3 regions of the Aneurinibacillus uraniidurans genome follow, and region 2 is predicted to be linked to each of the others. Evidence: riboswitches for the same ligand, from Rfam matches in the RefSeq annotation. Region 2 holds a riboswitch; each other region holds the start of a gene.
The links. Region 2 has a riboswitch for S-adenosylmethionine ahead of metK (methionine adenosyltransferase). Riboswitches for the same ligand answer to the same signal wherever they lie in the genome.
Positions count from the first base shown of each region.

Region 1: another riboswitch for S-adenosylmethionine. It lies ahead of PO771_RS16665 (methionine ABC transporter ATP-binding protein); the one in region 2 lies ahead of metK (methionine adenosyltransferase).
Region 3: another riboswitch for S-adenosylmethionine. It lies ahead of PO771_RS11285 (alpha/beta hydrolase); the one in region 2 lies ahead of metK (methionine adenosyltransferase).

Region 1 is NZ_CP116902.1:3,328,747-3,330,952, reverse strand. Features, by position in the region: gene PO771_RS16670 (methyl-accepting chemotaxis protein) at 1-672, shown strand, start outside; SAM riboswitch class I at 773-876, shown strand; gene PO771_RS16665 (methionine ABC transporter ATP-binding protein) at 975-1,988, shown strand; gene PO771_RS16660 (methionine ABC transporter permease) at 1,978-2,206, shown strand, end outside.
Region 2 is NZ_CP116902.1:292,607-294,812, reverse strand. Features, by position in the region: gene metK (methionine adenosyltransferase) at 1-1,141, opposite strand, end outside; SAM riboswitch class I at 1,272-1,397, opposite strand; gene PO771_RS01445 (hypothetical protein) at 1,448-1,927, opposite strand; gene PO771_RS01440 (S41 family peptidase) at 1,999-2,206, opposite strand, start outside.
Region 3 is NZ_CP116902.1:2,259,538-2,261,743, reverse strand. Features, by position in the region: gene PO771_RS11285 (alpha/beta hydrolase) at 101-928, opposite strand; SAM riboswitch class I at 1,003-1,106, opposite strand; gene PO771_RS11280 (DUF456 domain-containing protein) at 1,291-1,779, shown strand; gene lexA (transcriptional repressor LexA) at 1,850-2,206, opposite strand, start outside.

The sequences.
Region 1 (2,206 bases), 820 kb from region 2:
CCTATACTCGACTACGATGCGCTTGGTATGGCAAGAGATCAGCGGAAAGTTGTAACTATGGTTGCGCCTCCTGAGTATGGACATCCATTTCGAGGGGTTGGTCTCCCGCTTTTTGACAAGGATGAAGTAGTAGGTGTGATGGCAATGGGCATAAGTTTAGAGCGCGAATTTGCACTCGGTAGGATGGCGGAGACGCTTTCGGCATCTCTTGAACAAATCGCTGCAAGTGTAAACGAAGTGAATATAATGGCTCAGAAATTAGCTTCTACGCAAGAAATTATGAATACTACCGCAGAACAAACGAAAAAGCATACAGATGAGTCAGGAAGAATTGTCGATGTAATCCGTAACGTGTCAAAGCAGACCAATCTTCTCGGGTTAAATGCAGGTATTATTGCAGCTAAGGCACAGAACGAAGAAGGACGAAGCTTTCAAGTGGTAGCCAAAGAGATCCGCAACCTTTCTACGAATACAGGTGACGCGGTAAGTCAGATTGAAGACATTTTAGAACAGATGAAAAAACTATCGACTGAACTCCAGCAATTATCGCAAAGTATGACCCCGATTATTACATCGCAAGCTTCAGCTACAACAGAAATTAATAGTACGCTTGAGCAGTTAAATACGGTAGCTCAGCAAGTGGTCGAAACTGCAAAAAAGCTCTCCAAATAAAAACAAATACCCACTTGACATGTAGGAATAATTGAACTAAAATTCTAAATAACAAGGCAACACAAGGCAAATGAACGAACAAAACGGCATATTTTATATTCTCTTATCCAGAGAGGCAGAGGGACTGGCCCGATGAAGCCTCGGCAACCGTTGATGATTCAATTGGTGCCAATTCCAGCAGGACGCATGTCCGACAGATAAGAGGTCTTGCTTTTCCCCTTTTTGGACCTCTTATGTGCTTCGGGCAGGTAAGAGGTCATTTTTTGTTTGCTACTACCTAGAAAAGGGAGAGGGAGGCTATCATGATTGAAATCCAGCAGGTGACAAAAGAGTATAGAGGTAAGAAAAGTACAGTTAAAGGGGTCGACGATGTAACCCTTACAATCAAAAAAGGCGAAATTTTCGGGATTATTGGATATAGCGGTGCAGGGAAGAGTTCTCTTCTACGCTGCCTGAACATGCTGGAAACCCCAACGTCCGGCAAAATTTTGATCGATGGTGTCGACATTACGGAGCTGAAAGGGAAGGAATTACGACAGGAGCGTTTGAAAATCGGTATGATTTTTCAACACTTCCATCTGATCAGCTCTAAGACCGTTACGCAAAATGTGGCGTTTGCGCTTAAAGCTGCAGGGAAATCGAAAGAAGAAATTGAGAAACGTGTACCGGAATTGTTAGAACTTGTTGGGCTTGGAGACAAAGGGAATCATTATCCGGCACAGCTTTCCGGCGGTCAAAAACAGCGTGTTGGAATCGCCCGCGCATTGGCGAACAATCCGAAAGTATTGTTGTGCGATGAAGCGACATCAGCGCTTGATCCGAGCACAACGCGTTCGATTCTAGCCTTGCTTAAAGAAATCAACCGTACACTCGGGATTACAATCGTATTGATCACACACGAGATGGAAGTGGTCAAAGAGATCTGCCATCGCATTGCCGTCATGCAGAATGGAAAGGTGATTGAATCGGGCGAGGTGTATGAGTTGTTCGCTCGTCCGGTACAGCCGCTGACCCGTGATTTTATCGATACGGTTCTGCATTTTACCCTGCCGGAGAAACTGGTGGAAAACCGACAAGGAACGTTGGTTAAAATCAACTTCCAGGGCGAGATTGCGGAGAAGGCAGTCGTATCGGATGTGCTGAAAAAATTCAATGTAGAAGGCAATATCCTGCATGGCAAGATTGAATACATCCAGGATGAGCCGCTGGGGATTTTTATTATGGAACTGATTGGTGATTCGCAGGAGATCGCTCGTGCGATTGAACATATCCGGCAGCGTACAGCCGGACTGGAGGTGCTAGCAGATGCAGCTTAGTAATTTAATTGACTTGCTTCCGGAATTCGGAAAGGCATTTGGTGAGACGTTTTATATGATGGCCATATCCGTTGGTGTGGCATTTGTTGTGGGGATTCCACTAGGGGTATTGCTGTTTATCACGAGTAAGGGATTGTTTTTGCAAAATCGTTTTTTCAATGTAGTACTTGGTTCGCTCGCTAATATTATTCGTTCTGTACCGTATATCATTTTGCTTG
Region 2 (2,206 bases):
GGTCATTTCGACCGAAGTGTCCATATGCCGCTGTATTGCGGTAGATCGGACGGCGAAGGTCGAGTTCCTTAATGATGCCAGCCGGGCGGAGGTCAAAGTTTTTACGAACAAGCTCAACCAGAACTTCCTCTTCCACTTTACCTGTGCCAAATGTATCAACATTGATAGATACAGGCTGTGCAACCCCGATTGCATACGCTACTTGTACTTCACATTTGTCTGCAAGACCCGCTGCTACGATGTTTTTCGCTACATAGCGCGCTGCATACGCGCCAGAACGGTCAACCTTCGTCGGATCTTTACCGGAGAATGCACCACCGCCATGGCGAGCATATCCACCGTATGTGTCTACGATGATTTTACGGCCTGTAAGACCTGCATCTCCCTGTGGTCCGCCAATTACGAAACGGCCTGTCGGGTTGATGAAGTATTTTGTGCTCTCATCGAGCAGGCTTGCCGGAACAATCGGAGCAATTACGTGCTCTTTCAGATCTTTTTGGATCTGTTCCAGCGTTACAGATGGATCATGCTGCGTAGAGATAACGATTGTGTCAACACGAACCGGCTTATCTCCTTCGTATTCCACCGTTACTTGTGTTTTACCATCCGGGCGAAGGTACGCGAGTGTACCGTTCTTGCGGACTTCCGCTAAGCGGCGAGAAAGTTGATGAGACAACGAGATCGGAAGCGGCATGAGTTCAGGTGTTTCATTGCACGCGAACCCGAACATCAGGCCCTGATCTCCTGCACCGATTGCTTCGATTTGTTCATCTGTCATCTGACCTTCACGCGCTTCAAGTGCCTGGTCAACCCCTTGAGCGATGTCTGGAGACTGTTCGTCAATAGATGTAAGCACGGCACATGTGTCAGCATCAAAGCCGTATTTCGCACGGGTGTAACCGATCTCACGGATCGTCTCACGCACGACTTTCGGGATGTCTACATAGCAGCTTGTTGTGATCTCGCCTGCTACGAGTACCATACCTGTCGTAACAGATGTTTCAGCCGCTACGCGGGCATTTGCGTCTTTTTCAAGAATTGCATCAAGAATTGCATCAGAAACCTGGTCACAAATCTTATCCGGATGTCCTTCTGTTACGGATTCAGATGTGAAGAGATAACGACCTTTTTTAGGCGCCATATTCACGACCTCCTTTTAGTTGCTGTTATTTATTTGATGGTCCCTTCCCGAACCCATTTTGCAAAGCAGTAAAAAACCTTTTCCAAATGCATCACACCTGGAAAAGGGTTGATTTTTACTCAATCTTTGCCCTTTATCTTCCAGAAACAGCATAAAAAATTATGCCTTCTGCTGGTTAGCACCGTTCACCGCCATATGCGGCCATGAGGTTGCCGGGTTTCATCGGGCCAGTCCCTCCACCTTCTCGGGATATAGGGTCTTCATTCTAGACGAATATATCTTATTTCTGTTTAACTGTCAATCATTCTATTGGACCTTGTAGTCGCCGCGCACGATAATATCTGCTTTGCCACTTGTCACAGTAAGCCCGCGTCCATCCGCACGCGGAATGAGCAGCAGGTGGTCATGCGGCACGGCTTCGCCATCTGGCATACTTGTTCCACTCGTCAGATCCGGGATCGTATAGTCCACACCCGGCGTCACCGCTTTAACTTGTCCGGTGCGTACAATGAATTCTGTCCCTTCCATCCCCGTAATGGTTTGGCCTGCCGTCACTTTCTCGACCGTGTAAGATGCCGTACCACCTGTGGAATTATTCGGGGCTGTCGGCTGCGATGATGACTGAATGAGCTTGACCAGCTCTTGGCGCACCTGATCCACATAACTGCGCGTTACAACCGGGTCCCCTTCTGTTCCTGGCTCAGTTGGGGCCGCTGTCCCGACTGATACGAGTCCGACCGTAAAGGCTAACGCCGCGCCGGTGATTCCGTATCCCCATTTATTCACAACTTCTTCCTCCCTTTGTGTTTTTCTGTTAACTTATACGTTTATTTCTTACAAAGGTCGTGGTTTTTTACCTATTTTATATGAACAAGCCATTCCGCTTCTTTTTTCTCTACGCTGATCGCATCAAAATCCCGGTCTAGTTGATCAAGTGCGACCCATGTCGCTCCATTCTCACTGCGCACATGCGGGTTGCCCGACACCGCGTATTTACGCTCGGTTTCCCCAATGCGGAGTGCTGCCTGCTGTTTTGCACCATCCCAGCTAATCCGATAACCGTAC
Region 3 (2,206 bases), 1.9 Mb from region 2:
GGAGCGGACAGTCCCCACTTCCGTGCAAGTGTACCGAAGCGAGAGCTCCTTCCTTCTCCTACTCCCTCTCACCAACCCTTGTTGATTCTACAAAAAGAGGCTAGATCGTCCAGTCGCTCCATTCACTTTTTTGCGCTTCAACTTGCGCAAGCCAGTCGGAAGTAGCTGAGAATAATTCGCGTCGTCCAGCAAGAGAGGCGAAGACATGGTCCGCTCCGTCAATTAGCTTTGTGTCACACCGTCCAGCCGCGCGTCGCCGCAGCGATTCACGATACAAGCCGCAATAATCGCACGGAATGTCTGTATCATTTGTGCCGTGTGCGACAAATACATCTCCATAAAATACAGACGCCGTATCAGCTAATGGCTGCACATGAGCAAGTGAATGAAAAAATGCAGGGCGGAGGGCATATCCGAGATGATCCGTCGTGCCTGTTTGTTCGGCTTCTTCATATGCATCACGGCCGACAATGCGGACAATATCATAAAATGGATGTGCAACTGGCGCCCATAAAATTAAAGAAGATACGCGCGAATCGCGATTAGCTGTCAGACGAGCAACGGCACCGCCCAGACTGTGTCCAAGCAAGGTAATGCGCGAGGCGTCGACACAATCGATACTTCGTACATAGTCGAGTACGTGGCGTGTTTGGGCAATGAATGATTCCATTGTATTGTCGCCATATTTCCCGCCGCTTTCCCCACATCCGGCATAATCAAACCGGAGCACGAAATAGCCTTCTTCAGCAAATCGACGTGCAGCCTCTACGAACAGTCTGTTCTGACCGATTCGGCTACCGACGAATCCGTGACAAATAATAATCGCGGGCCAGCGTTTATTCGGGTCGCAGCGTGTGTGGGGCGCTGGATAATGAACAGTGGCCGCTAATTCAATTTTATCGTAGGAAATGTGAATGACTCGTTCCATAATTGTCGCCTCCTGAAATAAAAAAATCCCTATTCTGTACGGAGAAAAGGGACAAGTGAATGCAAAAGTCCGCTTCCTCATCTGTCAGAACCACTCGTTCTGTAGGATGTGGCACCTTGCAGAATTGCTGGTTGCCGGGCTTCATCGGGCCTATTCCCTCCGCCGCTCTTGATAAGAAATGGATCACCATATAAAGTTCAACCGATATCGTTATGATTAGTATATATAAAAGCGGAATCGGGCGTCAAGGATTAATATAAACAATTCTTATTTATATACTATGAATTAATTGTACTAAAATACTGCGTACATAAACATATACCAAATAAAAACATGATAAGATAAAAAAAGGAGGGATGGCTGTGGATGCGATAATTTGGACAGGAATCGGCGTGTTATTTTTGTTAAGCCTGGCGGGTGTTATAATCCCGATCATTCCTGATGCACTGCTTGTGTGGATTGGATTTTTAACATACAAATTTGCGCTCGGTCATGTACCGTTAACGTGGACGTTCTGGGTTCCGATGACCGTACTGACAGCTTTATTGATCGGGGCAGATTTGCTATCGAACGCGTATTTTCTGAAAAAGTATGGGGGAGATAAATGGTCCATGATCGTGGCTACGGTCGGCCTATTGGCTGGACCGCTGCTTCTCGGGGCTTTTCTGGGGCCATTTGCGATTTTGGTTGGTCCGTTTCTTGCGGTCTGGGGCCTTGAGGTGGTACGAGGAAAAGGGGCCTTGGCAATGCGAATTGCGACTGGAACGGTACTCGGATTTTTAAGCAGCACCGTTGCAAAAATTATCATTCAACTGGTTATGATTATCTGGTTCCTGATCGTTGTGTTATAACGCGTATATAAGAAGAAAGAAGACCCACTGGCTACTAAAAGTCAGCGGGTCTTCTTTCTTCTTGTATGGCTTAGTGAATGTTGCGGTATACGCCGATAACTTTGCCAAGAATCGTTACAGCTGGAAGTAAAATTGGTTCCATGGATTGATTCTCTGGTTGAAGGCGGATGTGATTTTTTTCTTTAAAGAAGCGCTTCACAGTTGCTTCGTCTTCCTCGGTCATCGCCACAACAATATCTCCATTATTGGCAACCTGCTGCTGACGGACGATTACGTAATCGCCATCGAGAATTCCGGCGTCTATCATGCTTTCGCCTTGAATGCGCAGCATATAGACAGTATCCGCTCCTACCATGTTCTCCGGTAGAACAAAATGCTCTTCTACATTTTCTACAGCGGTAATAGGCAGACCTGCTGTGACTTTGCC